DNA from 3 places in the Pseudoduganella sp. genome. Region 1 is predicted to be linked to each of the others. Evidence: predicted binding sites of a transcription regulator. Region 1 holds the regulator's gene; each other region holds the start of a gene.

What was found. Region 1 encodes sigma-54, which starts transcription at its own class of promoters, with help from an activator protein. Its sites were predicted from a motif close to TGGCANGNAANCTGCTTT; they were not measured.
Positions count from the first base shown of each region.
Region 2: the regulator sigma-54 is predicted to act here: its motif matches at 3,085-3,102, upstream of ACE3TQ_RS22615 (PEP-CTERM sorting domain-containing protein).
Region 3: the regulator sigma-54 is predicted to act here: its motif matches at 3,119-3,136, upstream of ACE3TQ_RS04385 (EDSAP-1 family PEP-CTERM protein).

Region 1 is NZ_JAYSCO010000009.1:23,785-33,508, forward strand. It holds gene ACE3TQ_RS06395 (enoyl-CoA hydratase/isomerase family protein) at 1-715, opposite strand, end outside; gene hpf (ribosome hibernation-promoting factor, HPF/YfiA family) at 792-1,151, opposite strand; gene ACE3TQ_RS06405 (RNA polymerase factor sigma-54) at 1,219-2,706, opposite strand; gene lptB (LPS export ABC transporter ATP-binding protein) at 2,716-3,471, opposite strand; gene lptA (lipopolysaccharide transport periplasmic protein LptA) at 3,474-4,043, opposite strand; gene lptC (LPS export ABC transporter periplasmic protein LptC) at 4,057-4,650, opposite strand; gene ACE3TQ_RS06425 (KdsC family phosphatase) at 4,663-5,199, opposite strand; gene ACE3TQ_RS06430 (SIS domain-containing protein) at 5,199-6,221, opposite strand; gene ACE3TQ_RS06435 (cation:proton antiporter) at 6,280-8,259, shown strand; gene ACE3TQ_RS06440 (DUF484 family protein) at 8,341-9,474, opposite strand; gene ACE3TQ_RS06445 (MOSC domain-containing protein) at 9,501-9,724, opposite strand, start outside.
Region 2 is NZ_JAYSCO010000065.1:7,309-17,032, forward strand. It holds gene folP (dihydropteroate synthase) at 1-186, shown strand, start outside; gene glmM (phosphoglucosamine mutase) at 210-1,562, shown strand; tRNA gene ACE3TQ_RS22605 (tRNA-Pro) at 1,618-1,694, shown strand; tRNA gene ACE3TQ_RS22610 (tRNA-Arg) at 1,771-1,847, shown strand; gene ACE3TQ_RS22615 (PEP-CTERM sorting domain-containing protein) at 2,035-3,042, opposite strand; gene ACE3TQ_RS22620 (SGNH/GDSL hydrolase family protein) at 3,207-3,944, shown strand; gene ACE3TQ_RS22625 (NAD(P)H-binding protein) at 3,941-4,576, shown strand; gene ACE3TQ_RS22630 (spermidine synthase) at 4,566-6,581, opposite strand; gene ACE3TQ_RS22635 (LysE/ArgO family amino acid transporter) at 6,626-7,228, opposite strand; gene ACE3TQ_RS22640 (LysR family transcriptional regulator ArgP) at 7,334-8,236, shown strand; gene ACE3TQ_RS22645 (type II asparaginase) at 8,311-9,327, opposite strand; gene ACE3TQ_RS22650 (molecular chaperone) at 9,471-9,724, shown strand, end outside.
Region 3 is NZ_JAYSCO010000006.1:15,054-24,777, reverse strand. It holds gene ACE3TQ_RS04400 (hypothetical protein) at 1-690, shown strand, start outside; gene ACE3TQ_RS04395 (FAD-binding oxidoreductase) at 675-2,300, opposite strand; gene ACE3TQ_RS04390 (long-chain N-acyl amino acid synthase) at 2,302-3,012, opposite strand; gene ACE3TQ_RS04385 (EDSAP-1 family PEP-CTERM protein) at 3,182-4,114, shown strand; gene ACE3TQ_RS04380 (XrtA system polysaccharide chain length determinant) at 4,205-5,743, shown strand; gene ACE3TQ_RS04375 (XrtA-associated tyrosine autokinase) at 5,756-6,520, shown strand; gene ACE3TQ_RS04370 (class I SAM-dependent methyltransferase) at 6,517-7,266, shown strand; gene ACE3TQ_RS04365 (hypothetical protein) at 7,248-8,408, opposite strand; gene ACE3TQ_RS04360 (MBOAT family protein) at 8,410-9,724, opposite strand, start outside.

The DNA of each region.
Region 1 (9,724 bases):
CGATCAGGGCGCGCTGCTTTTCCAGTTCGCTGTCGCCGGCAAAGGCATTGTGCGGGCCGGCGAACACCGCGATCGCATCGCGCAGCGATGTGCCGGGCGTGGACTCGACCAGAGCGGTCAGCGCGGCCAGTTCCGTCTCCGGCACGAAGTAGTCGGCCAGGTCGAGGTAGAGCGCGTCGGCGGCGCCCACGGTCAGGCCGGTCAGGCCCAGCCACATGCCCAGCTGGCCCGGCGCATGCGACAGGAAATGGCTGCCGCCCACGTCCGGGAACAGGCCGATATTCACTTCCGGCATGGCCATCTTGGTACGGCCGGTGACAATGCGCACGCCACAGTCCGGGCCGCCCTGGGCAATGCCCATGCCGCCGCCCATCACCACGCCATCCATCAGCGCCACATAAGACTTGGGGTAGAAATGGATCAAATGGTTCAGCGCATATTCTTCGGTGAAGAAGTCTTCCAGCAGCGCGCTGCCGCCTTGCGGATTGGCACGGCCCACGTCGTGGAAGAAGCGGATGTCGCCGCCGGCGCACAGCGCGCGTTCGCTGCTGCTGCGCACCACCACGGCCGCCACGGCGGGATCGTCGCGCCAGGCCAGCAGGGCCTGCGTCATCGCGCGCACCATGTCGAGGGACAGCGAGTTGAGGGCTTTGGGTCGGTCCAGCGTGATGAAGCCGGTGCCGTTCGTGATCTGGGTGTGGACGTATTCGCTCATGCAAATATTTTAACGCACGACGGGCGCAAAAAAGGGCGCCAATTGCGCCCTTTGGTGTGCTTACACGGCCAGTCCTTTACATGGCGGTGGGTGGTGCTTCGTACGTGTCCGGGAAGTGCTTAATGGCCGCATGGTTATGGTTCTGCACACGGTCTTTGTACTTCATGACCTGGCGATCCAGTTTATCGATCAGGGTGTCGATGGCGGCGTAGAGGTCTTGCGACAGGCTTTCGACGTATACAGTTTTGCCAGACATGCGCAGGTTGATTTCCGCTTTCTGGCGTTTCTCTTTCTCGGTGAGGTTATCTACAGTCAGGATGACAGCAATATCGATTACTTGATCGAAATGGCGCTTGACTCGTTCCAGCTTGTTCTGCACGTATTCGCGGATGGCTGGGGTCACTTCGACATGATGTCCACTGATGGTGAGATTCATACACACTCCTAAAGATGATGTCGCTCTCGAGTTCGTGCACGCCATGGCGCACAGAGGAACCCATGCACTACAAAGATTTGCGGAGGCTTACCGGAGGGATTTTCAACGCTTCTCGATATTTGGCAACAGTCCGTCGCGCAATCACCATGCCTTGTTCTCCCAGCATGTCCGCAATCTTACTGTCGGATAAAGGATTTTTAGGGTCTTCTGCTCCTGTCAATTGCACAATCAGCGCCCGTATCGCAGTCGAGGAAGCCTCACCCCCGGCTTCGGTCGCGACGTGGCTGCCAAAGAAATATTTCAACTCAAACATGCCATGCGGGGTGAGCATATATTTTTGAGTTGTAACACGGGAAATAGTGCTCTCGTGTAGTCCCAGTGTATCAGCTATTTCACGCAACACAAGGGGGCGCATCGCCACCGCGCCGTGGCTGAAAAAATTCTTTTGTCGTTCTACTATCGCTTCCGCCACGCGCAGGATGGTGTCGAAGCGCTGGCGCATATTTTTGATCAGCCACTTGGCTTCCTGCAGCTGGCCGTTCATCTGCGATTCGCTCTTGCCCTGCTTGAGCAGGTTGGCGTACAGCGCGTTCACGCGCAGGCGCGGCACCACGTCGTTGTTCAGGGATACCACCCAGCCGCCGCGGCCCTTCTTCACGATCACGTCCGGCACCACATAGTCCGATTCGCCGCAGTCGAACTCGGCGCCCGGGTGCGGGTTGCACTGGCGGATCACGGCCTGCGCCTCGCGCAAGTCTTCATCGTCGCAGTCGAGCGCTTTCTTCAGCTTGGTGAACTCGCGCTGCGCGAACCAGGCCAGGTGCTTTTCGACAATGGTCAGGGCCATGCGGCGCGTCACCAGCGGCACGCCGGGCATGCGCTTGATTTGCAGCGCCAGGCACTCGGACGCATTGCGCGCGCCCACGCCGGGCGGGTCGAAGCTTTGCAGCAGCACCAGGGTGCAGCGCAGGTCGTCCAGTTCGATTTCCAGCTCGGGCGGCAGGCGCTCGAGGATTTCTTCCAGCGGCTCTTCCAGGTAGCCGTTTTCGTCCAGCGCGTCGATCACCATCTCCATCAGGGCGCGGTCGCGCGGCTCCTGCACGGTGACGCGCATCTGTTCCAGCAGGTGTTCGCGCAGGGTGCAGCCGGAAGCTTCCAGCTGCGGGCGGCTGTCTTCGTCGTCGGCCGACTTGCTGCCGGCGCTGGCGCTCCAGTCGGTGTCGTCGCTGCCGTTGCCGATGCTGTCGCCGTCGCCGGCTTCGTATGCATCGCCTTCGGCGGCGGCGGCGGGGCCATCCGCGCCATCCGGGGCCGGGGCCTCCGGCGTGGCCACGGCATCGTTGCCGGCGCCCTGGCTGATGGCGCCATCGGCCAGCAGGCGCACCGAGTGGTCGAGCGGATCGTCCAGGCGCTCCAGCATCGGGTTGTCGCTGAGCAGCTGCTCCAGTTCCTGGTGCAGCTCCAGCGTCGATAGCTGCAACAGGCGGATCGACTGCTGCAGCTGCGGCGTCAGCGCCAGGTGTTGCGAGGTTCGCAGTTGCAGTGTCTGTTTCATGGCCTTCGCTTACATGCGGAAGTGTTCGCCGAGGTAGACCCGGCGCACGGATTCGTTGGCGATGATATCGTCCGGTCGGCCCGAGGCCAGCACGGCGCCCTGGTTAATGATGTAGGCGCGGTCGCAAATACCAAGGGTCTCACGCACATTATGGTCGGTGATCAGGACACCGATATTGCGCTCCTTCAGGAAACGTACGATACGTTGGATTTCGATCACGGCGATCGGGTCGACGCCGGCAAACGGTTCGTCCAGCAGCACGAAGCGCGGGTTGGTGGCCAGGGCACGCGCGATCTCCACCCGGCGCCGCTCGCCGCCCGAGAGCGACAGGGCCTGGTTTTCGCGCAGCTTTTCAATCTGCAAGTCAGCCAGCAGGGCTTCCAGGCGCTGGTCGATGTCGGCCTTGCTCAATGGCTTGCCGTCGACCTGCTGGATTTCCAGCACGGCGCGGATGTTCTCCTCCACCGTCAGCTTGCGGAACACCGATGCTTCCTGCGGCAGGTAGGAAATGCCCAGGGTGGCGCGCTTGTGGATCGGCAGGCTGGAAACGTCGGTGCCGCCAATGTCGATGGTGCCGGCGTCGGACGCCACCAGGCCCACGATCATATAGAAGGAGGTGGTCTTGCCGGCACCGTTCGGGCCCAGCAGGCCGACCACTTCGCCGCAATCGACTTGCAGCGACACGTCGTGCACCACCTGGCGCTTGCCGTAGGATTTCTGGAGGCCGCGCACGACCAGCGTGCTGGCGCAGGTATTCGCTTCCATGCTTATTTTTTCTCTTGCGTTGCAGGCGGGGTTGCCGGAGGTTCGGTGCGCGAAGGCTGGATCACCATGGTGCCGCGGCCGCCGCCCGGCTTGCTTTCGCCGGTGGCGCTGTTGCGCACGCTGAAGAACTCCTTGCGGCTGTCGTAGGAGATGAATTCGCCCTGCACTTCGTCGTTCTGCTTGCCGCCTTCAATGCGGCGGATCGAGGCCTTGCTGAACATCTTCACCATCTCGGCCTGCTCGTCGTACTCGATGCGTTCAGCATCGCCTTCCACCCACAGGTCGCCGGCGCCGTCGCGCTTCTGGCGGAAAGTGGCTTTCTTGCCTTCGCCGAACAGGGTGACGTGCTTGTAGCCTTCCGGCGTCTGCTTGACGAAGGCGCGCTGCGCCGTCATCGCCAGCGTGCCGCGCGTCAGCGTCACGCCCCCGGACAGGATGGTGACCTGCTTGACGTCGTCGATATCGAGCGCGCCATAGCTGATGTTCATCGGTTTGTAGGAGTCGGCCTTTTCCGCCAACGCCGGGGCCGCGAGCCCCAGCAGCAGGGCTGCCGACAACAGTAATCGTTTCATAGTCTTTCCTTGTTTATTGTGCCCGCGGCGGCAGCACCAGCGTGCCGTTGCCTTCCAGGTGTATCTGGCGCGTCGCATTGTTGGCGCGCATGCTGTTCGCGGTGGCGACCGAGTCGCCCAGTTTCATTTTCACCGGCCGGTCGGTTTCCATGCGGTCTTCGTCCGGGAAGATCACCAGCTTCTCCGTGGCCAGGTGCAGCGACTGCGCCTGCGGCGAGGCCGCGCGGTCGATGCTGACCTTGCCGTTCAGGGTGATACGGCTGTTGGCCTCGTCCACCCGCGCCGTATTCGCCAGCATGTCCAGCGGCGGCGTCTCACCCGACAGGCTGCGCACGCGCGGCTTGTCGATCTCCGACGAATCGTCGATCGGGCGGTGGGTCAGCTTGTCGCCGGCGATGATGTAGCTCGGCTTGCCCTCCTTCGACATGCGCACGAAGGAGAAGTTCTCGATGATGTAATCCGGCTCATTCAGGCGCATATCGGCCTGCATGTCCTCGTCCGCGCGGTTCATCAGCTCCAGCAGGTAGAAGCTGCCAAGCGCCGCCACCAGCACCAGGATCATGCCGATGGAAAGGCGGAAGCGGTGGGCGATCCTCTGGTTACGCATGCTCCGCCCCGATCAAGCCAGGAACTGCGCCATCACGCGCTCGTAATTGCCGGTGGCGCGCAGCACGAATTCGCACGCCTCGCGCACGGCGCCGCGGCCGCCGGCCGCTTCGGTGATGTAATGGGCGCGCGCATGCACTTCCGGGCGGCCGTTCGGCACGCTCACGGCAAAGCCGGCGCGGCTCAAGATCGGCAGGTCGACCACGTCGTCGCCGATGAAGGCGACCTGCTCTTCGGTGATGCCGATCTGCTCCAGCATCGCCTTGAACGGGGTCAGCTTGTCGTGCCCGCCCTGGTGCACGTATTCGATGCCAAGGTCCTTGGCGCGCGCCAGCACGATCGGCGTGCGCCGCGCGGAAATGATGGCGGTCTTGATGCCCGCTTCCTGCAGCAGCTTGATGCCCAGGCCGTCGTGCACATTGAAGGTCTTGACCTGCTCGCCTTCGGCGCCGTAGGTCAGGCTGCCGTCGGTCAGCACGCCGTCCACGTCGAAGATGAACAGGCGCACCTTGGCGGCGCGGGCGACGAGTTCTTCGTGTGACAGGGCCATCAGATCACCTTGGCGCGCGTCAGGTCGTGGATATGCAGGGCGCCCACCAGCACGCCGGCATCGTCCACCACCAGCATCTGGTTGATGCGGAATTCTTCCATCACCGCCACCGCGTCCACCGCCAGCCGGTCGGGGCCGATGGTGCGCGGGTTCAGGTGCATCACGTCCTTGATGACCACCTTGGTGAAGTCCTGCACTTTCTCGATCATGCGGCGCAGGTCGCCGTCGGTGAAGACGCCGACCGGCTTGTGGTCGGCATCGACGATGGCGGTCATGCCCATGCCCTTCTGCGTGATTTCCAGCAGCGCGTCCGGCAGGCGGGTCTCCAGGCCCACGGCCGGAACCGCGGCGTCCTTGCGCATGATGTCGCGCACATGGGTCAGCAGGCGGCGGCCCAGGGCGCCGCCCGGGTGCGAACGGGCGAAATCTTCTTCCTTGAAGCCGCGCAGCTCCAGCAGCGCGACGGCAATGGCGTCGCCCAGCGCCAGCGTGACGGTGGTGGAGGCCGTCGGCGCCAGGTTCATCGGGCAGGCTTCCTTGGCCACCGAGACGTCCAGGTGCACGTCGGCGATCTTGGCCAGGCTCGATTGCGGCTTGCCGGTCATGGCGATCACGTGGCCGCCCATGCGCTTGACCACCGGCAGGATGGCCATCAGCTCGGACGCTTCGCCGGAATAGGAAATGGCGATCACTACGTCTTCCGGGGTCACCATGCCCAGGTCGCCGTGCGCCGCTTCGGCCGGGTGCACGAACAGGGCCGGGGTGCCGGTCGAGGCCAGGGTGGCGGCGATTTTCTTGCCGATATGGCCAGACTTGCCAATGCCGGAGACCACCACCCGCCCTTTGCATTGCAGCAACAGGGACACGGCTTGCCCTACGGTTTCGTCCGTTGCCAGGCGCGCATGCAGGGCGGCCAGGGCATCGGTTTCGATCTGCAGGGCTTCGCGCGCCAGTTCCAGGGCACGCGTTGCGGTCTTGGCATCAAAAGATTTCAGCATTGTTTTTTCATGGGTTACACTCATGCCCGAAGTATAGCCGAATTAGATAAGCAAAAAACTTGCCAGACATAACAAACAACGGATGTTCTCCCCCCTCGAGCTGACACTTCTCCTCCTTGGCAGCGCCGTCCTCGGCGTGGTCGCCTTCCGTATGATGCACCTGCCGCCGATGCTGGGTTACCTGGCCGTCGGCATCCTGCTCGGCCCCCATGCCATGGGCCTGGCCGAGCAAAGCCATGCCACCGAACTGCTGGGCGAATTCGGCGTGGTGTTCCTGATGTTCTCGATCGGGCTCGAGTTTTCCCTGCCCAAGCTGATGGCCATGCGCTCGATCGTGTTCGGCCTGGGCATGGCGCAGGTGGTGCTGACCATTGCCGCCACCATGCTGTTCGGCTGGCTGATCCACTTCGTGCTGCCACCCTCGGTGCAGCTGGGCTGGCAGGCCTCGTTCGCGCTGGGCGGCGCGCTGGCCATGTCGTCCACCGCCATCGTGGTGAAAATGCTCACGGAACGGCTGGAGCTGGAAAGCGACCACGGGCGCAAGATCATCGGCATCCTGCTGTTCCAGGACTTGGCGGTGGTGCCGCTGCTGATCCTGATCCCGGCGCTGGCGCAGAACCCGGCCGACCTGCCGCGCACGCTGGGGCTGGCCAGCCTGAAGGCGGCCGTGGTGCTGCTGCTGCTGCTGGTGGTCGGCCAGAAGGTGATGCGCAAATGGTTCACCATCGTGGTCATGCGCCGCTCGCAGGAGCTGTTCATGCTCAACCTGCTGCTGGTGACCCTGGGCGCGGCCTGGATCACCGAGCGGGCCGGCCTGTCCCTGGCGCTGGGCGCCTTCGTGGCGGGGATGCTGATTTCCGAGACCGAGTACAAGCACCAGGTGGAGGAGGACATCAAGCCGTTCCGCGACGTGCTGCTGGGCCTGTTCTTCATCACCGTCGGCATGCTGCTCAATGTGCGCATCGTGTTCGAGAACTGGTGGCTGGTCCTGGTGCTGCTGGCCGGCCCGGTGCTGCTCAAATTCGCCCTTATCGCCGGTCTGGCGCGCCTGTTCGGCTCCTCCACGTCGACCGCCATGCGCACCGGCCTGGCGCTGGCGCAGGCCGGCGAATTCGGCTTCGTGCTGCTGAATGTGGTGGGCGGCATGAAGCTGGTCGACCCGTTCGTGGTGCAGCTGGTGCTGGCGTCGATGGTGCTGTCGATGCTGGTGGCGCCGTTCCTGATCGCCCAGTCGGACCGCATCGTGATGAAGTTCTCCGCCAACGAGTGGATGATGCAGTCGCTGAACCTGACCAATATCGCGGCGCGCACGATGGCGTCGCAAAAGCACGTGATCGTGGCGGGCTTCGGCCGCTCCGGCCAGTCGCTGGCGACCTTGCTGAGCGAAGAAAAAATTCCCTACCATGCGCTGGACCTGGACCCGATCCGGGTACAGGAGGCGCAGGCAGCAGGCGCCAACGTATCCTACGGCGATGCCGCGCGCCGCGAGTCGCTGGTGGCGGCGGGCATCAAGCGCGCGTCGGCGGTAGTGATTACCTATGCCTCCACGCCGTCGGCGCTGAAGGTGCTGCACCTGGTGCATGAACTGGCGCCGGAGCTGCCGGTGATCGTGCGCTCCCACGACGACACCGACCTGGACCGGCTGAAGGAAGCCGGCGCAGCGGAGGTGGTGCCGGAGCTGATGGAAGGTTCGCTGATGCTGGCCTCCCATGCGCTGGTGATGCTGGGCGTGCCCTTGCGGCGCGTGGTGCACCGCGTGCAGAGGGCCCGGGAAGCGCGCTACGCCTCCCTGCGCGGCTATTTCCACGGCGCCAGCGATTCGGGCGAGGAGTCGGAGATGGTGCGCCTGCATTCGGTGTCGCTGGGAGAGCAGGCCTCCTGCATCGGCAAATGCGTGCGCGACCTGGGGCTGGACGAGACGGGAGCCGAAATTTCAGCGATCCGCCGCGGCAAGGTAAGGCTCGAAGCCGCACCGGGGATGACGCTGGAGGCAGGCGATGTCGTGGTACTGCGCGGCACCGCTGAAGAAGTAGCGCGCGCCGAGAACGATCTGCTGGCTTAAAAAAAATGGGGACGTACCCCATTTAATTGGCAACTTTCTCAAAGAGAAAGTTGCCGATTAAATGGGGTACGTCCCCATTTTTTAAGCAGCGTAGCGGACCACGCGGTTGCGGCCGCCCTCTTTCGCCTGGTACAAGGCTTCGTCGGCCTGCTCGATCAGCTGCGCCGCCTGGACCTCCGGCTTGCCGCCGTCCGGCACCTGCGACAGGCTCGATACGCCCACCGAAGCGGTAATCGATACCTTCACCCCATGCGACAGCTCGATCATGCTGGCCGCAATCCCGGCCCGGATCCGCTCCGCCACGTAAGCCGCGCTCTCCAGGTCCGCATCGATCAGCAGTACCACGAACTCCTCGCCGCCAAAGCGCGCCAGCGCATCGGACAGGCGCAGCTCGGCCTTGATGCGCGCCGCTACTTCGCGCAGCACCTCGTCGCCACCGCCGTGGCCCACGGTATCGTTGACGCGCTTGAAGTGGTCGATATCGATATACATGAACGACACCGGATACGACTGCCGGCGTGCGCGTGAAATCTCTTCCAGCAAGCGCCGGTCCACATAGCGCCGGTTGAAGACGCCGGTCAGCGCATCGGTCAGGCCCATGTACTTCAGCATCTCGTTGGAGATCACGTTCTCCAGGCAGATGGCGATGATGGACGCCATGTGCTCGACGAAATCCGTGCCCAGGCTGGGCGAAAAACGGGTCGGGTCGGCGCTGCCCAGGTTCAGCGAACCGATCACGCGCTTGTTGCGCAGCAGCGGCACCACGCCCACGCTTTGCAGGCGCGCCGCCGGTTGCGGGAACTGGCGCGCATGTTTCAGCGCGTCGAACATGCCCAGCTGGGGCTTGGGCTGCTGGCCCGGCTGCAGCTCGAATCCCAGCCCTTCCACGTCCGGCACAAACACCAGGTCGGGGAAGTCGTTGAAGTCCACACCCAGCTTTTCCATCACCGTGCGGATATCGTCATCCACATCGACCAGGGTCAGGGTCACCGCATCGAGGTCGGAAATCACCGGCAGGGTGCGGAAGATAGTGCCGATCAGTTCAGGGAAGCTGGAGGCGCCGACGATTTCCAGGTCAAACGCCTGGTGGCGCATCATGATCGAGTGATTGCGCTCGGCTTGCTCGATCAGGTAGGCGAGGCGGGCGCGCAGGGCCTGGTTTTCGGCCAGCAGGTCCGCCTGGGTGGGCTGTTTGCCCGTGATTTTCTGCGTGATCTCCATCGCCCGCCACAAATTCACTACTAAAACGACAGTGTAACCTCGATTTGGTCGCCAACCCTTAGTTTTATACCATCACCTGTTGTTACAACGGCATTCATACCGAAACAGATGCCGCCATCGACTTCCGGCTTGGCGCGGTAGCTTTGCAGGATGTCCAGCGGGTCGGGGCCGAATTCGCCGGTGGCCTGGTCGACCGACGGCATGGGGCAGCGCGCGCACGGCTTGCAGGGGTTCAGCACCGCCT
Region 2 (9,724 bases), on a different contig from region 1:
CCGCTGCTGGCTGGCCTGTCGCGCAAATCGATGATCGGCGCCGTCACCGGCAAACCCGTAGAGCAGCGCCTGGCCGGCAGTATCGGCGGCGCATTGGCAGCAGTTGCGCACGGCGCCCAGATTGTCCGGGTGCACGATGTCGCGGAGACCGTGGACGCACTCAAAGTGTGGCAGGCGGCTCATTAAGAGAACAAGGAAGAGAACACAAAATGGCACGCAAATATTTCGGTACGGATGGTATCCGTGGACTGGTAGGCCAGGCGCCGATCACCCCCGATTTCGTCATGCGACTTGGCTACGCCGCAGGCAAAGTGCTGGCCAAAGCGGCCACCACGGGCACCGCCCGTCCCACCGTCCTGATCGGCAAGGACACCCGTATTTCCGGCTATATGCTGGAAGCCGCGCTGGAAGCCGGCTTTGCCGCCGCCGGCGTGGACGTGATGCTGGCCGGCCCGATGCCGACCCCCGCCATCGCCTACCTGACCCGCGCGCTGCGCCTGCAGGCCGGGGTGGTGATTTCGGCATCGCACAACCCGTTCCAGGACAATGGCATCAAGTTCTTCTCCGACCAGGGCACCAAGCTGCCCGACGCCGTTGAGCTCGACATCGAAGCCCAGATCGACCAGCCGATGGACTGCGTCGCGCCCGACAAGCTGGGCCGCGCCAAGCGCCTGGAAGACGCCCAGGGCCGCTACATCGAGTTCTGCAAGAGCACCTTCCCCAACGAGCTCGACCTGCGCGGCCTGAAGGTCGTGGTCGACTGCGCCCACGGCGCCGCCTACAACATCGCCCCGCACGTGTTCCACGAACTGGGCGCCGAAGTGATCGCCATCGGCAACAAGCCGACCGGGCTCAACATTAACGAAGGGCACGGCGCCACTGCGCCAAAAGCCATGTCCGCCGCCGTGCTCGAGCACAAGGCCGACCTCGGCATCGCACTGGACGGCGACGCCGACCGCCTGATCATGTGCGACGCCGCCGGCCGCCTGTACAACGGCGACGAGCTGCTGTACGTGATGGTGATGGACCGCCTGGCCAATGGCGGCTTGGCCGGCGCCGTCGGCACCCTGATGACGAATATGGCGGTGGAAGTCGCCCTCAAGCAGAAAGGCGTCGGCTTCGCCCGCGCCAAGGTTGGCGACCGCTACGTGCTGGAAGTGATGCAAGAAAAGGGCTGGATCCTGGGCGGCGAAGGCAGCGGCCACCTGCTCGCGCTCGACAAGCACAGCACCGGCGACGGCATCATCTCCGCGCTGCAGGTGCTGTCCGCGCTCAAGCGCAACGGCAAGACCCTGGCCCAGATCGCCGGCGAAGTAACGCTGTTCCCGCAAACGCTGATCAACGTACGCGTACCAGCCGGCTTCGACTGGCAAAAGAACGCCGCCATGGTCGCGGAAAAGGAGAAGGTCGAAGCTGAGCTGGGCGACACTGGCCGCGTGCTGATTCGCGCCTCCGGTACTGAGCCCCTGATCCGCGTCATGGTGGAAGCGCGCGACGCCGACAAAGCGCAATCGATGGCGCGCCGCATCGCCGATAAAGTGGAAACTGCGCTGGCGGCATAAAAGTTGCCTGCGTGACATTGACGGATACCCCTTGGCGGGGGTATTATTCGTTCATCGGAGTGTAGCGCAGCCCGGTAGCGCACCTGCTTTGGGAGCAGGGGGTCCAAGGTTCGAATCCTTGTACTCCGACCAGGAACATCTCGAGCGGGTTGTCTAAGGACAACCCGCTTTTCATTTTGCGGTCCAGAATTCTGCTGGACCCGCGTCGCTGCCCTTAGCTCAGTTGGATAGAGCATCGGCCTTCTAAGCCGAGGGTCGCAGGTTCGATTCCTGCAGGGCAGGCCATTAAAAAACCGGTGCCAGGTCTGTCATTCGGACATCCAAACCATTTCTTTGATATTTCTCAAGACGGGAAATCGACGATTTCCGCGTATTGAGAAATATCAAACTATGTGTTCGGGTGTCCGAATGACAGACCTGGCACCGGTTTTTGGCACCGGTTTTTGGCGCCCGTTGCAGGGCGCCCCGTTCTTTATTGACGGCGGCGCAGCGTGGCCAGTGCCAGCAGGCCGAGGCCCAGCAGGGGCAGGGTGCCTGGCAGCGGGACTTTGCCGCTGGCGTCCTTGTCCGGGCTGCTCGGCAGGCCGACCAGCGTGCTGTAAATGTCCAGCTGGATGTTCTGGCGCGCCAGGAACGTGCCGCCCAGGGTGGCGTTCTGGTTGAAGTGCAGGTTGCTCTTGTCGCCGGAGCCGAACAGGGTGCCGTACCATTCACCGTTAATGCCGAGGTCGTAATTGCCGCGGGTTTCGGTGTAGATGCTGGCGGCGCTGCCGTTGATCGTGTCGAATTCGAAATCCTGGCCGATCTTGATGTTGTTCAGCACGAAGATGTTGATCGCGCCGCCCTTCAGGTCGAAGATCAGCTTGCCGAAGCCGCCAATGTCCAGCGAGTCGAAGTAGTAGGAGCCGGCAGTCAGGGTCAGGGTCGAATCGGTGCCGAGGTTGACTTTGCCGTACTTGCCTTGGGCCAGGGAGCCGGTGGTGTAAGCGCCGAGGTCGAAGGCGTTCGTGCCAACGGTGAACGGGGTGGCCCCCGGGAGTACGTCCAGCGATGGGGCGGTGACCGGTGCGATGATGTCTTTGCCAGGGTTTGCACCCCATTTGACGTCCACGGTGGTGCCGCTGTTGTGGACGACGTTGCCCACCTTGGAGGCTTGCTCCAGGGTGACGGCAACTTTTTCCTTGGTGCTGGTTTCGACCTTGCCGGTGACGGTGGATTCGTATTTCAGGTGTACTTTGTCGGCAGAGACGACGTCGCCAACGACCTTGGCGCCTTGTTCAACGTTGACTTTGCCAGTGGCGGTGACGTTGCCGGCGACTTGTGCCTTGTAATTGATGTTCAGGTTACCACCTGCGGCAACATTGCCGGTAACCTTGGTTTCCTGGTGCAGGTCGACGTTCTTGCCTGCGTAAATGGCGTATGGGCCGGCAGTCGCGAAAACTGGTGCGGCGGCCAGAAGGATTGCGGTGATGGCTTTCATTATTGGCAATAGAAATTATCTGTGAGTAATTATACATTACTGAAAGCAATTTCCGGGCCAACATTCCTAAGTGGTTGATTTTTATGGAGCTGCTTGCCGTGTTCCAATCAAAATATGTGCCTGGTGTAAAATTTTTCGACAGTAAATAGCGTGATTTTCGTTAAATGAAAAACATCCTGCCCGAATTAGTCGCTGTGCCTTTGTTGCCGCTGTTATTGCTGCAAGGGAGGCGCACGCGGGCCCGCACGCCGCGCATGCCGGAGGCGCCGGGGGCGCGGTCTGGCTTGATGTTGGCGGCTTCGCCTGGCATCCCCCTGCAAGTGCTGGGAATTGGCGAGTCGCCGGTGGCTGGCGTGGGCGTGGCGCGGCAGGAGGAGGCGATTACGGCGCAGTTTGCCTGCGAGGTGGCTGGGCGCACGGGGCGTCCGGTCCAGTGGCGTGCGTGCGGACGCAATGGTGCTACGGTGCGCGATGCGCTGGCGCAGCTGGTGGGGCAGGTGCCGCCGGCGCCGGTTGATGTGCTGCTGGTGGCGTTTGGTGTGAATGATGCGGTGGCTTTCCGCCGGGTTGGCGACTGGCAGGCGGATATGCTGGCCTTGCTGGAGCACTTGCGTGCGCGCTGCCAGCCGCGCGTCGTGCTGCTGTCGGGTGTGCCGCCGATGCAGGAGTTTCCGACCTTGCCGCATCCTTTGCGCTGGGTGTTGGGCTTGAAGGCGGCGGCGCTGGATCGTGGTTTGGCGGCCTTGGCGCAAAGGCATGACTGGCTGTGCCATGTGCCGATTGTGCTCGATACGCGTGGCGATCCGTCGTTGTCGGCGGAGGATGGCTATCATCCGTCCGCCAAGGGCTGTGCGCTGTGGGCGCGTTTGCTGGCGACGGCTTATATGGATATCAAACCATGAAACTACTGATCGTGGGCGCGACGGGCCTGGTGGGCAGCGAGGTGCTGCGCCAGGCATTGGCATCGGATCAAGTCAGCGCGGTGGTGGCGCCGGCGCGGCGGCGCTTGCCGCCGCATCCCAAGTTGACGGCGCCGGTGGTGGATTTCGACCAGTTGCCGACCATGGAGCCGTGGTGGCAGGCCGATGCGGTGATCTGCGCGCTGGGCACGACGATCAAGGTGGCGGGTTCCAAAGAGGCGTTCCGCCAGGTTGATTACAGTTATCCGATGGCGGTGGCGCGGCTGGCGCGCCAGCATGGTACGCCGGTATTTGTGCTGAACTCCGCGCTGGGCGCGGATGCGGGTTCCGGTATCTTCTACAACCGGGTGAAGGGCGAGGTGGAGCACGGCTTGCGCTCGCTCGGTTTTCCTTCGCTGGTGATTGCGCGGCCGGGCCTGATCGGCGGTGCGCGGGCGGAGTTCCGGGCCGGGGAGCGGGTGATGCAGGCGCTGTTGTCGGTGCTCGGGCCACTCCTGCCGCGCGCCTGGCGCATCAACCCGGCGGAATGTATTGCGCGTGCCATGCTGGAGGCGGCGCTGCATCCGCAACCGGGCGAGCACATCATCACATCCGACCAGATGGTCACTTCATGATGCCGAGCAGGCTGCTGTAGTCGTCGGTCCAGGGCCGTACGCCCGGTGCCGGTGGCAGTTCCTTCAAGCCGGCGTAACGTCCGAGCCGGGCGCGCGGGCCGAGCAGGACCCAGGTGGCGGCGGTGATGCCGCGTGCCGGGTCGGATTTGTTTTCGGCCAGGTAGGCCGGCCGCTGTAAGCTGTCGGCGGCGCGTTTGACGATGGGCGCCATATCCAGGTAGCGGTTGGAAATGTGAATCGCCAGCACGCCGTCGGGCTTCAGGTGGCGCAAGTAGATGGCGAATGCTTCCAGCGTCAGCAAATGCACCGGCACCGCATCGCCGGAGAAGGCATCCACGGCCAGCATGTCGAATTGCTGCGGGGTTTCGGCTGCGAGTACCAGGCGGGCGTCACCCAGGGCGTATTCTTTGCGGGCTGGGCAATCGCGCAGGAAGCTGAAGTGGCGTTCGGCGAACTGGTTGACCAGCGGGTTGATCTCGTAGAAGCGGTATACGTCGCCCGGGCGGCAGTAGGCGGCCATGGAGCCGGCGCCGAGGCCGATCACGCCGACCCGCTGGCTGCCTTCGCTGCGGCTGGCGGCGATGGCGATGCCTGCGCCGCCGGTATCGCCGTAATAGGTGGTGGGCCAGCGCCGTTTTTGCGGGTCGAGGAACTGGCGGCCATGGACGATCACGCCATGCGTCAGCTGGCGTACGCGGCCTTCATCGCGTTCGGAATCCTTGACTTTGACAGTGCCGTAGAAATTGCGGGCCTTGGCCGTTGGCGTGGCGGGCCAGATGGCGTTCGCGCCCCACAGCACGCCGATCAGCGTGGTGCAGAAGACGGTGGCCTTGATGCGCGCGCCGGGCTGCATGGTTTGGGCGGGGCGGTAGTAGCAGGCGGCGCCCACCACGCAGACGGCGGCGATGCAGGACAGGGTCAGCTCGTAGTCGTCGTTGAAGATGCGCGGCGCCAGCAGGCCGGCAAACAGTCCGCCCAAGGCACCGCCTATGGCGATCACCAGGTAGTAGGCGGTGAGTTGGGCGGGCGGCGGCTTGAGGCGGGCCAGCTCGCCATGGCAGGCCATGCAGTAGGCGAAGATGCTGAGGCAAAACAGCAGCACCGGCCAGGCTATGCCGGAGGGCATCAGGCTGGGGAAGGTGGTGCCGGCGATCAGGAGCGGCGTCAGCACGGCCATCAGGGGCAGGAAGAGCCAGCGTTTGTACCAGCGTGCGCTTTCGAAGCACAGGATGAAGGTCAGCAGGTAGAGCACCAGCGGCAGCACCCACAGCAGGGGAATCGGGGCGATATTGGCGGTGAGGTGGCTGGTGGCCGATATCAGCAGCACGGTTGGCACAGCGGCCAGGGCGCACCAGGCCAGGCTGTCGTGCAGGCTGGGCCTGCTGAGGGCGGGGCAGTCGGGCGCCACCTGGGCCGGCACGGTGCGGTGGCGTCCGTTCAGGGCGAGGGCGGCACAAAACACGGCGAACAGGACGAAGCCGGCCGACCAGAAGGTGGACATTTCCTTGACCGTGAAGCGCGGCTCAAACAGGATGGGGTAGCTCAGCAGGCCGAGCAGGGAGGCGAAGTTGGAGAGGGCAAACAGCCGGTAGGGCACGCTGCCGGGCCGCTCCTGGGCAAACCAGTGCTGCACCAGGGGGCCGGTGGTGGACAGCAGGAAGTAGGGCAGGCCGATGGTGGCGGCCAGCAAGCCCAGTAATAGCAGGGCGGGGTCGTCGCCGGCGGCGGGTTTCCAGTGCTCGCCGGGGACAATCGGCAGGGCCAGGGCGGCGGCCAGCAGCAGGCCTGCATGGAGCCAGGCTTGCCGGCGCGGGGCCAGGTAGCGGCTGCTGAGGTGGGCGTACAGGTAGCCGAGCAGCAAGGTGCACTGGAAGAACAGCATGCAGACCGTCCACGCCGCGGCCGATCCGCCGAACCACGGCAGCACCATCTTGCCGATGATGGGCTGCACCTGGAACAGCAGGAAGGCGCTGAGGACGATGGTGCCGGTGTAAAGGATGAGCATGCGGGAATCTTAACCCGCAATCGGCGCGGCGGGGCGGTGGCGGCTTAGCCTAACAGCAGCCCGGCGGCCAGGGCCAGCATGATGGCGCCGGTCAGGCCTTCGATGCATTTCCAGGCCATGGGGCGGCCAAACACGCCTGCCAGGCGGGTGGCGCCAAACCCGAGGGCGGTAAACCACAGGAAGGAAGCGCTCATGGCGCCGGCGGTAAAGCCCAGTTGCTGGCTTTGCGGATAGCTGCCGCCCACCGAGCCCAGCAGCACCACCGTGTCGAGATAGACGTGCGGGTTGAGCAGGGAGAGCGCTACCACGCTGGCCAGGGCCTGGCGTGCATCGGGTGCCTCGGCGGCCGGGTCGATGGCCAGTGCTTTGGGTGTCAGCATGGAGCGCCAGCTGCGCAGCCCATACCAGGCCAGGAAAGCCGCGCCACCCCAGCGCGCCGCTGCCAGCAGCAGGGGCGAATCCTGGATCATGGCGCCTGCGCCCGCCACGCCCAGGCCGATCAGCAGCACATCGATCAGGATGCAGGCCGCGACCGTCAGCGCGACATGCTGGCGCTTGATTCCCATGCGCAGGACATGCGCGTTCTGCGCCCCGATCGCCATGATCAGGCTGGCGCCCAGCCCTAAACCGTTCATATAAGCCTGCATTTTCAACTCCTTTCGTGGAGCCACGATTCTGCGGGCGATGGCACGGGAAATGAAGCTGAATTAATATGATTCAATCTTCATTAAATTGGCTTAAGGAGCGCGGCAATGATTCCAGATGCGCGGCAGGGCGAAGCGCTGCTGGCCGTAATCGATTCCGGCAGTTTCGAGCAGGCGGCGACCGCCTTGCATTTAACGCCCTCGGCCGTCTCGCAGCGGGTCAGCGGACTGGAGGCGGCTATCGGGACACCGCTTCTGGTGCGCAGCCGGCCGTTGCGCCTGACGGCAACCGGGCAGCAATTGGTGCAATATCTGCGCCGCAGCCGCTTAATGGAGCAGGAATTCCTGGCTGAATTAAAGATTGCGGATGCTGCGCCGCCCCGCATTGCCGTCGCGGTAAATAACGATACCTTGGGCACCTGGTTCCTGCCCGAACTCAGTCCTTTCCTGAATCGCGAGAATATCCTGCTCGAGATAATCCTGGATGACCAAAACCACACTTACTCTTTATTCGAAAAGGGGCTGGTATTGGCGGGCGTTTCCAGCGAGCCCGAACCAATGCGCGGGTGCCGCTCGCAGCATTTGGGCCATATGCGCTACCGTCTGGTGGCGCATCCGGATTTCGTCGCCCGCTGGTTTCCCGAGGGATTTAATCGCGAAGCCGCGCGCAAAGCGCCGGTCATGTTTTTCGACCGCAAAGATTCGCTGCAGCAGATTTTTATCGAACGTGAACTGGGATTGCCGCTCGGCGCTTATCCCGTCCAATATATTCCTTCCAGCGATCCTTTTGTCGCTTCGATCCAGCTGGGAATGGGATATGGCATGCTGCCGCGCCAGCAATATAAATCGATGCTGAATACGGGAGAATTGGTGGATCTGGCACCGGGTAAATACCTGGACGTGGAATTGTATTGGCATTCGTGGCGCATCCAGTCGCCGCGCCTGGTACGCCTGACGGAGGAAGTGGTTGCCGCTGCGGGGCGTGCGCTGGATCGCCAGGCTGACAATTAGCGCGATCGTGCCAATAGCTGGCGCAATGGGGGCGTGAAAAAGCCCGCGCGGGGCGGGCTTGCGGGGAGGGCTGCTTAATATGTATAGAACATGCGCTGCAGTTCTTTGGTATTGCTGGTTTTAGTCATGGCCAGCATCAGCAGGATACGCGCTTTCTGCGGGTTCAGGGTATCCGATACCACGAAGTCCAGTTCATCGTCATTTGCTTCGCCATTGCGTGCCAAAATACCCTGGCCGACGCGGCTGGCGCGCACGATAATCGTGCCTTTTTTACGCGCGGCAACCAGGTCCGGTTTTACTTTTGCGGCCAGGCTGCCATCGCCAGTGCCGGCATGGATAATACCTTTGGCACCGGCTGCAATAAATGCATTCAGTGCCACAGAATTCATATTCGCATAGCCGTAAACAATATCCACCTGCGGCAGGGCGGCCAGGCTGGAAATATCGAATTCAGTGTCGGCAGTATGTTTGCGGGTCGAGATGCGATAGAAATGCGCTTTTGGACCCTGCACATAACCCATCATGCCCAATTCGGCGGTTTTAAATGCATCCGGGGTCGAGGTATTTGCCTTGGTAACGTCGCGCGCGCTGTGGATCTGGTCACCCAACGCCACCAATACGCCTTTACCAATTGCATCCTGGCTGCCGGCAATTAATACCGCGTTATACAGGTTGATCGGGCCATCGGCCGACAGGGCGGTCGATGGACGCATGGCGCCAACCAGGACCACCGGCTTGCGCGACTTGACCACCAGGTTCAGGAAGTAGGCGGTTTCTTCCAGGGTGTCGGTGCCGTGGGTGATGACGATGCCATCCACATTCGGCTGGGCCAGCAGGGTGTTGACGCGCTTGCCCAGGGTCAGCCAGTGTTCATTGGTCATGCTTTCCGAAGCGATCTGGAAGACTTGTTCACCGGTAACGTTGGCGATCTTGCCGAGCTCAGGCACGGCATTGATCAGTTGCTGCACGCCGACCGTGGCGGCGGTATAGCCGACCGTGGTGGTGGAGGTGGCGCCGGTGCCCGCAATGGTGCCGCCAGTTGCCAGGATCATAACGTTGGGAAGTTTCTGCGCATGCACGCTGAATGCCATCAGGAAGGCAAACAGGGCGAAGATGAATTGCGCGGGCTTGGAACGATGCATGCGATCTCCTTGGGCTTATTGGGAATGTTGCGCATCTTACTAAATCTGGTGCAGTATTGGCAGTAGGCTTCCCTTTTTGAGGTGGGACGTTGATGACCGAAGATGAAGAGTACGCGCGTTCAGAACTGTACGGTTTGCTGTCCATGCTGTTCTATGGCCCGCCCTCGCAAGTGGTGTTGGACCTGATCACCGATGCGGCGATCGAAGGCGAGGGCGCGCTGGCCAATGGCTGGCGCAGCCTGCAGCGGGCCAGTGGCAAGACCGACCAGGACCGTGTGCGCGCGGAATACGAGGCGCTGTTTGCCGGGACCGGCCCGGCGGCGGTGGCGCTGTGCGGCTCGCATTA
Region 3 (9,724 bases), on a different contig from region 1:
GGCTATATGACCAGCATCAGCGAACTGGGCAACCCTGGCAACCGGCTCTGGCACAGCGGCCAGGACAACCAGAGCATTTCCTTCATGATGTACGGCGCCGGCGACGCCATGTCGATCGCCGGGCCCGGCACCTTCGGCAACCAGGTGATGGGCACCGGTTGCACCAATGCGGCCTTCGGCTGCGATGGCAAGATCCACCTCGATTTCTACCTGGACAAACTGGTGGGCGGCACCAACCCGGGCTTTGGTTTTGGCGGCATCAAGGCGTCGCAGCGTGAGGGTTTTGACCGCCTGGGCGGGATCACCGACGGCGAACTGCTGATGCGCTGGGAGTTTGTGTCCGGCCTGCTGGGGGCTGCCGCCAGCGGACCGGACATCACGCTGTACCAGCACTTGAACGGCATGACGTCGCCCTCGTCCGGCTATGGCAGCTACCTGGCGAACTGCGTCAGCGGCGCCGCCTGCCAGTACTTCCGCTCCGGTTCGCAACAAGCCGGGGCCGACTTCTACGGCACCACCACCATGACGCAATTGCTGGCCCTGTCGGCATTCGGCCAGAATGGCTGGGTAACCCGCCTGTCCGACCCGGTTATCGCCCAGGTGGCGCTGGCCCAGCCATCGAGCGCCTGGCTGTTGCCGCTTGGCCTTGCCCTGCTGTCTGGCTTGCGGCGCCGTCAGCGGCCATCGTAACGGCCATCGTAACGGCCCGGGGCAAAGATGCGCTGGGGGTCGAGCGCGGCCTTGATGCGGGCCACGGTGCGCCAGTAGCTGTCGTCGCCGTTATCCAGGGCCGCCATCGATTGCGGCCCGACCCGGTACGGGATATAGCCTTCCCGCAGCAAGCGCTCGAAGGCCGCGCTATAACAGGCCTGCGCCCGTTCTGTCTCGTCCGCATCCTCCCGGTCGAAACAGACGGTCAGCACGCCACCGAGCGTACGCTCATTGATCATGCTGAAGGTGGTGAACAGGTCAAAGCGCTGCGCGGCAAACACCGGCGCCACCAGGCCGATCACGTGCAGCAGTTCGGCGCCGCGCAGCGGCAGCACAGGCGCCAGCCACATCATGCCGCAGCCGTCGCGGGCCGGATCCGCGCCCTGCGGGAAGGCCGGCGGCAGGCCGCCGCGCCGGCGCCAGTAGGCGCCGGCCAGGAAACGTCCGTCCGGCACCCCGCGGTTCATGTTCAGCAGCGAACGGCCGAGGTCCACTTGTGCCGCCAGGCGCTGTCCGGCGCGCCCGCTCCCGAGCAGGCGCGCCGCCGCACTGCCCCAGTCCAGCGCCCGGTCGTCGATGAAGCGCAGGCGGGCCAGCCCGCCGATGGCACGGCGCAGGGCACGCCGCGCGTCGGCCACCTGCGCCGGGCGTCCGTACAGTGCCGCTGAGACAGTCCAGGCGCCAATCCCGGCACCGCTGCGCAAGCGCTCGCGCAGGGCATCCGGCAGCGGCGGCCCTTGCGGCACTTCGGCGGCGGGAAAGACCATGCCACCGGACAGCACCCGCAGATCATTCCCGATATGCACCACGCTGCGCAGGGTTCCGTCCATGCGCAGCGGCCGCAACGCATCGACCACCGGCGCGATGCCGTTAAAGTGTTCGACGCTGGCCACCAGGTGGCTGACCATCTCGCTTTGCGGCATCAGCCACAGTCCCAGGCTGGTCACGATGCCAAAATTCGATTGCGTGAACAGGCCGTCGAGCCAGGGTCCCACGCCATACGGGTAGAGATAAGTGGTACGGGCCGCGCTGAAGTGGCCGAAACCAGTCTGCAGGGTCTCGCCGCTGGCCAGCACAAGACGCATGCCCGCCACGTGCAGCATGCGGTTGCCGTAAGGCGTGTGGCCGAAGCCGCGCTCGAGGATGTTGCCGACCAGGCTGGTATCGGGCCCGGCCCCGGTGCAGTCCATCCAGACCGGCGCCTGCTGCGCGCCCAGGTGGTTCGCCAGCTGGACCTGCGTCACGCCGGGTTCCAGTACGGCATAGGCCAGTTCGGTATCCAGTTGCAGAATGCGCCGCATGCCGCTCAGATCGACGATCACCTGCCCCGCACCGCTCGGGCAGGCATCGCCATAGCCCCAGTTGCGCCCGGTACTGAGGGGATAGAGCGGGATGGAGAATTCCGCCGCCGCGCGCACCACGCCAACCACCTCCGCATGGGACAGGGGCCGCAGCACGGCCAGTGGCCACACCGGATGGGCCGAAGTGCTGGCCGCGTAAGGCGCCAGCTGGTCGGCGTGCTGCAGCACGCGTTCCGGGCCCAGCAGCAGCTGCCATGCGGCCAGCGCCTCGTCAAGCGCCGCCACCATGTCAATTCCTTCCTTCGCGCAGGCGCACGGTGATACCGGCCTCGTCGGCTGGCGAAAAGAAGTAGGGATAGAAGGAACGCTCCTTGGCCGCCTCCATGCGGCCGCCATGCAGTGCGATCTGCTCCCGCATATGGTCCAGGTCCAGGCGCAGCAGCACGGCCGGGGCGCCGACCCGGTTGCAGTGGCGCTCCGGCGCCAGTTCATGGAAGCCCAGCATGCGCTTGTAGAACATGACGTGGCGCGGGTTCACCTCGATCACATAGTCGGTGCAGCCGTGCAGGTTGTGGGCATACACATAGGAAATGTGGATCAGTGCGGCAAAGACGCGCATATTGACATTGCGGTCGATGGCCAGGCGGGCCGGCTCGCACAGGCGGCGCCCCTGCTGGCGCAGGCCGCCCAGGATGTCGCCAAAGTTTTCATCGGCCGGCAGGCCGATCTGTGCGTCATCCAGGCAAAGCGACATGGTGGCCACCGTGTCGCCCTGGTTGTCGGCGGCCAGCGTGATGCGGTTGGGCAGGTGCGCGGCGTACGGCTCCACGTCATAGCCGCGCCAGCCGTACATCTTCTGCAGCAGCACGCTGGCGGCCTCGCGCTGGCCAGTCGAGTTTGCCAAGCGGATGTGGAACAGCTGCTCATCCAGCGGCTGCAAGGATTGCTGGTCCGGCGCCCGCTCATCGATCAACAGGGAAACAATAGTGTTTGGGTCCACGATGCGTCCTCCTATCGGAATACGGCTTGGACAGCCCGACCCGGCCGATGTTCCGCACGCGTCGGATTTCTTTTCACGGGCTGGCCGCCGCCCGGGCCACGGCACATGGCATGGATGCTGCTCGTATGGCTATGCCGGCAAACTCGCCGCATTCCACGGAGATTCCGCCATGAAAAAGATCTGCAAGCACCTGTTGGCAACGGCGACCGTCCTGGCCGCCACCTTTGCCAGCGTTCCCGCCCAGGCCAGCACGTTCGCGTCGGCCATCCTCGACATCAACAATTTCCGCCTGCTGCATTCCGGTGGCACCGCCTACAGCACGGCTGACTTCACGGTGCTGACCGGCACCAACGATGCCCACGCCACGGCCTCCCTGAACGGCGTGTTCGCCAATGGCGCGCAGTCGTTCGGCATCCTGAGCGGGATCCAGCCCAATGTGCCGCACCAGTGCGTCGGCGCGCCCTGCCCCGCGCTGCCGGAAAACAATTTCCTGCCCTTCCCCAGCCCGCCTCCGGTGCCAGGCACCTTCGGTTACGCCGACCAGGACCTGACGGGCGCCGCCATCACCATCGGCGCCGTCCCGGCCGGCGCCCACGCGCGCACCCGCGCCGACGCGTCGACGGCACTGAATGCGATCGCCTCCGGCAATTCGGATGTCGGTACCTCGACCACCTTCGCCTTCACGCTCGGCGCGGCCGATACGATGACCATCTCGTTCGATGGCACGCCGTATACCCAGGCCTTCGCCTCCGCCGGCTCCGGTCCGACCGCGAATGCCAACGCCCGCCTGTCGTGGTCCATCAATATCATTGACCTGGCCACCAATACCTCGGTCTTCAGCTATTCGCCGCCGGAGCTGAATGGCCTGAGCGCTGTAAGCCGCACCGACGGCTCGCCCGGCCTCACCACCTACGCCCCCGGCACGGCAGCCTTCCTGGCCGTCACACCGCTGCTGCTGGCCGGCACCACCTACCAGATCACGATCGAGCACAACACGCTGGCCAATGCCCTGCAGCAGGAACTGCCGGAGCCGGGCTCCATGGTGGTGCTGGCGGCCGGCATGCTGGCCATGTCCCTGGCCATGCGCCGCCGCCAGGCATAAAGCCCTTTGTTGACGGGCCTCAAAGGTCGGGCGGGTTGCACGTGCGCACAGGAAACCCGCCCATATAATCAAACCACCAGGCCCGACCACATGGAGCATCTGCGCATGGAGCACCTCTACAGCCAACTGCTATCCAGCTTGAAGGGTATCTGGAAACACCGGTGGGTGGGGTTCATTACCGCCTGGCTACTGGTGCTGGTGGGCTGGGCCAAAGTCTACTGGCTGCCGGACGAGTTCCAGTCGTCGGCGCGCGTCTTCGTCGATACGCAAAGCATCCTCAAGCCGCTGATGGTGGGCATGACCAGCGTGCCGAATGTGGAGCAGCAAGTGTCGATCATGAGCCGCACTCTGCTGAGCCGGCCGAACCTGGAACGCGTGCTGCGCATGGTCGACCTCGACGTCAAAGCCGTGACGCCGCGCGAAGTCGATGCGCAAGTCAACGAACTGCTGAAAACCATCCGCATCCAGGGGACCGGCACCTTCGATATCTACACCATCACCTATACCAATGCCAATCCGCGCCAGGTGCGCGATGTGGTGCAGGCCCTGCTGGCGATCTTTGTCGAAGGCAGTTTCAAAGGCAAGAAGGGCGACTCGGAGAAAGCGGTCCAGTTCATCGACGACCAGGTGCGCGGCTACGAGGACAAGCTGCTCAGCGCGGAGAACGCAGTCAAGGAATTCCGGCTCAAACACAATTACCTGCTGCCGCGCGAAGGCCAGGATTACGGCGGCAAGCTGCTGCAGGCCAGCGAAACGCTGGCCAATGCGCAACTGGAGCTGGCCGAGGCGGAACAGGCGCGCAAAGCAATCGAGGCGCAGTTTGGCGGCGACGAGCCAGTGCTGGCGGCGGGCGGCACGCCCGGCGAACAGTCCGACCTCGACAGCCGGATCAGCAGCCTGAACAAGAACCTTGACACCCTGCGGCTGCAATACACCGACCAGCATCCGGACGTCGTCTCCACGCTGCGCCTGATTGGCCAGCTGGAGGAAAAGCGGCGCCAGGACCGCTTGAAGCAGGCCGATGCGGGCGATGCGGCGCACCAGTACAGCCCGCTGTTCCAGCAAATGAAGGTGGCGCTCGCCGAAGCGGAAGCGCGCGTGGCGGCCCTGCGCGCCCGGGTCGAAGCGCTGCGCGAACGCCAGGTCCGGCTGCAGGAACAACGCAATGCCGTGCCCGAACTGGAATCGCAGCTGGGCCAGCTGACGCGCGACTACCAGGTGAACAAGGAAAACTACGAAAAGCTGATTGCGCGGCGCGAAGCGGCCAAGCTGTCGGGAGAACTGACAACGACCACGGAGATGATGAGCTTTAAGATCATCGACCCACCCACCATGCCGCAACGGCCCATCGGTCCCAACCGGGCCCTGTATTATAGCGCCGCGATGGCGCTCGGCCTGGTTGGCGGCTGCGCGGCCGCCCTCGGCCTGGCCGAACTGCGCCCGACTTTCCTCAGCCCGGCCGAACTGCGCGCCGCCACCGGCCTGCGCGTGCTCGGCACGATCGCCATGAACTGGACGGAAGAGGAGAAGCGCAAGCATTGGCGCGACCGCATTGGCTTTGGCGCCGGCAGCGCCTGCCTCTTCCTGAGCTATGCCGGGCTCATGGCATACACCCTGCTAATCCGCTAAACGGAGGGAACCATGCAACTGCCGCCCAGCTTGTTGGAACTGGCGCCCCCGGTCGAGAAGGGCTTTGTCGACATCAACCTGGTGCGCATGCGCCAGCGCGGCATGGTGACGCACGAAAGCGGCCGCACTTCGGTGGCGGAGGACTTCCGCATCATCAAACGCCACCTGCTGAACGACGCGCGCGCCAGCGGGGCCAAGGCGATCCCGAACGGCAACCTGGTCGTGGTCACCAGCGCCTTGCCGGGCGAAGGCAAAACCTTCTGCGCCATCAACCTGGCCATGAGCATCTCGATGGAGAAGGATGCGCGCGCCCTGCTGGTCGATGCGGATGTGGCCCGTCCGTCGGTGCTGAAGGTGCTGGGCCTGCAGGCCGAGCGCGGCCTGATGGATGTGCTGCTTGATGGCAGCGTGGAACTATCGGACGTCATCCTGCGCACCAATGTGCCATCGCTGACCTTGCTGCCGGCCGGCCCCGCCAGCCGCCATGCGACGGAATTGCTGGCCAGCCGCAACATGAGCCGCCTGCTGGAAGAGCTGGCCAACCGCTATCCCGACCGCATCATCATTTTTGACTCCCCGCCGCTGTTGCTGACGACCGAAGCCAGTGTGCTGGTGTCGCAAATGGGCCAGGTGGTGATGGTGGTGGAAGCCGAGACCACCACCCAGGCTGCCGTGCGCGACGCCCTGGCCCGTATCGAGCATTGCCGCAACCTGAGCCTGGTCTATAACAAGTCGCGCGCCTTCAGCGGCGCCGACTACTACGGCTACTACGAATGATGGACGGCGTCGCGATCGCAGCCTTGCTGCTCCTGTGCGCCTACATCCTGCACAAGGTCAGGCATATGCACTTGCTGGTCCATGCCCTGCGCGACGATACGCGCCAGGGCCAGGCGGTGCTGTTTCGCCAGCTGGAAGCGCTGCAAGGGCTGTACATCAGCCTCGGCCTGCGGCGCGCGCTGCCGTGGACGCGCGGCTGGGCCGCCTCGCCGGATTTCCTGCAGGAGCTGGCGGCGCATGCCCTGGATGAGAAGCCGCGCTGCGTGGTCGAATGCAGCAGCGGCATCTCGACCCTGGTACTGGCGCGCTGCATGCAGCTGAATGGCGCCGGCAAGGTGTACAGCCTGGAGCACGACCCCGTCTATGCGCGCCGCACGCGCCGCCTGCTGGAACAGCACGGGCTGGCCGCCTGGGCCGCCGTCATCGACGCGCCGCTGACGCCGCAGTGCTTCGGCGCCAGCAGCCAGCCGTGGTACGACAGCGCGGCGCTGCCGCCGGGCATGGCGATCGACATGCTCGTGATCGACGGGCCGCCGCAGTCCGTGGCCGAGGCCGCGCGTTATCCGGCCGGCCCGGTGCTGTTCCCCCGCCTTTCCGCCGGCGCCATGGTCTTCCTCGACGATGCCGGGCGCCCCGGCGAGCGGGCCGCCCTTGAACGCTGGGCCCGCGAGTTCCCGGAGCTGGAGTGCGCATCGCTGCCGTGCGAGAAAGGCGCCGCTGCCCTGCGCTACAAACCTGCGGCATGATCGCGGGCAATACGCACCGCCCGTCCCGCCTCGTACGGGTGCGCATTCAGGTAGGCCGTGCGCGCTGCGCGCAGGGCGGCGATATGCTGCGCCATGCCGGCCGGCTGCAGCTCGCGACCGAAGCCGTCCGCGGCCAGCGGGCCGCCGTCCAGCCTGGCGAGGATGGCATCGCCGATATGTTCGCGGTAGTGTGAGGTTTCCCAGTAATTGCGCATATCCGAAGTGTCCCCTGTGCGCGGAATCGATTCGCTGGTCACGCTGTTAAAGCCTGAAAAGTCATAGATGCGCACGTCGCAGCCGGCAGCGCGCAGGCGCTGGCCCACCCCGGCCAGGGCGGTGAGCCAGGCTTCATACTGCCCGCCCTTCCCGGCCCAGTACAGGACGTCGATGGTCATGGCGTGGGTGGGGTTGACATACAGCCGCCATTGCACCCCGCACGCATTTCGGATGGCGCCTTCCAGGGCCGGCAACGCGCTGTCCGACGGGCCTTCGCCGCGCAGGAACTCGCGGGTACGGGCATTGACCACGGCGCCGGTCCCGCCCCAACCGGCAATACGGTGCCGCATGCAGACGCCGTCGCGCTGGCCGTACCTGGCAAGACTGGCGTGGCACACCGCCTCGTTCCGGCCGCGCAGCATGTCCAGCGATTCGCGCGTCATGTCGATGCTGACCGCCCGCTGCAAGTCCAGCAGGCGGCGCCGCGCCAGGTAGCTGCCGTCGCGCGCAAGCAAGCCAGCTTCCAGCTCGCCATTGCCCTGGCTCAGCGTGAATGACGGCGCATCCAGGCCCCAGATGACGCGGCGCACCGGCGCCGCCTGCCGCGCATGGCCCAGCATGCGTAGCGCATCGCCCAGGGTCGAACCGGACAAGGCGGCATTGAACACGCGCGCCTTGCTCCCGGGCGGCACGGCCAGTCCCAGTTCCGTACGCGAGTTGCCGAGGTAAATGGTGTCGGGGCGGTACACCGCAATCGCATAGGTCTTGCCCCAGGCGTTGAGCTTCTCCACCGGCTGGCGCAGGCGCTGCACCTGCGGCGAGTCCCATTGGTGGATCAGGTAAGGGTCGAGCAGGTAGTTGGTGCCGGCCACGGCACCCACCAGCACGATGGGAAGGCCGGCCGCAATGGCGAGATAGGTTTTCATTTCAGAACTGGAAGTAGAGGAATTCGCTGGGCCGGTTCATGCTGAAGATGCAGGCCAGGAGCAAGGCGGCGACGCTGCCGGCATGCGGCAGCGAGGCGCGCCAGCTGCGTTCCATCAGCTGGCGCGTGTTGGGGGCGAACCAGGCCAGCAAGGCGGCGGCCGCCAGCAGCGGCAGGCCGACGCCGCCCGCGTCGACCCATTGCAGGCCTGGGCCACCGAGCCCGCGCGGCAGTCCCAGCCCGTGCAGGCCCGCCATGCCGCTCCAGATATCGAGCGCCGCCGCCATATCGGGCGCGCGGAAGGGCACCCAGGCCAGCAGCACAGCGAGGAAGGTCAGCGGCCGCCCCCACCAGCGCGCCGGTCCGCCGGCAAAGTACTGGTGCACGATCAGGAACAGGCCGTGCAGGCCGCCCCAGGCGAGGAAGGTCCAGCCGGCCCCATGCCAGGCGCCGCCCAGCACCATGGTCAGCATCAGGTTGCGCTGCCGGGACCAATGGCCATGGCGATTGCCGCCCAACGGGATGTACAGGTAGTCGCGCAGGAAGCGCGACAAGGTCATGTGCCAGCGGCGCCAGAAATCGGCGATGTTGCATGCCTGGTAGGGTGAGTTGAAGTTTTCCGGCAGGCGCACGCCGAACAGCAGCGACAGGCCTATCGCCATGTCCGAGTAGCCTGAAAAATCGAAGTACAGCTGCATGCTGTAGGCCATGGTGCCGATCCAGGCATCGAGCAGCTGCGGCGAAGCCCCGGCCGCGAACACCGGGTTGGCGAGCGGCGCCAGGTTATCGGCGACCAGCACTTTCTTCGCCAGGCCGATGGCGAAGATGGTGAGGCCTTGCGCCATGTCCGCAGCGCGCAGGGCTTGCCCGTCGCGGAACTGGGGCATCATCTCGGCGTGGTGCAGGACCGGACCCGCGACAAGGTGCGGGAAATAGCTCACGAACAGCACATAGGGACCAAAGCGCGCCTCGCGCGCCCTGCCGTGCCAGCAGTCCACCAAGAAGGCGAGCTGGGTGAAGGTGAAGAAGGAGATCCCGATAGGCAGCGGCAAACCGGGATCAATCCCGAACAGGAATGCGGCGTATTTGAACCAGGCCAGCAGGCCCAGGTTAACCGCCAGCGCGCCGTAGAACGCCACGCTCCGCTGCCTTCCTTGCAGGGTGCAGATGGCGTGGCCCGCGGCGAAGTTGAGGCAGATCGAAAACAGCAGCAGCGGCAGGAAGCGCCAGTCCCACCAGGCGTAAAAGAACAGCGAACATAGCGCCAGCCACAGCACCCCATGGCGGCGCAGCAGCTGGTAGCCGGCCAGCGCGAGC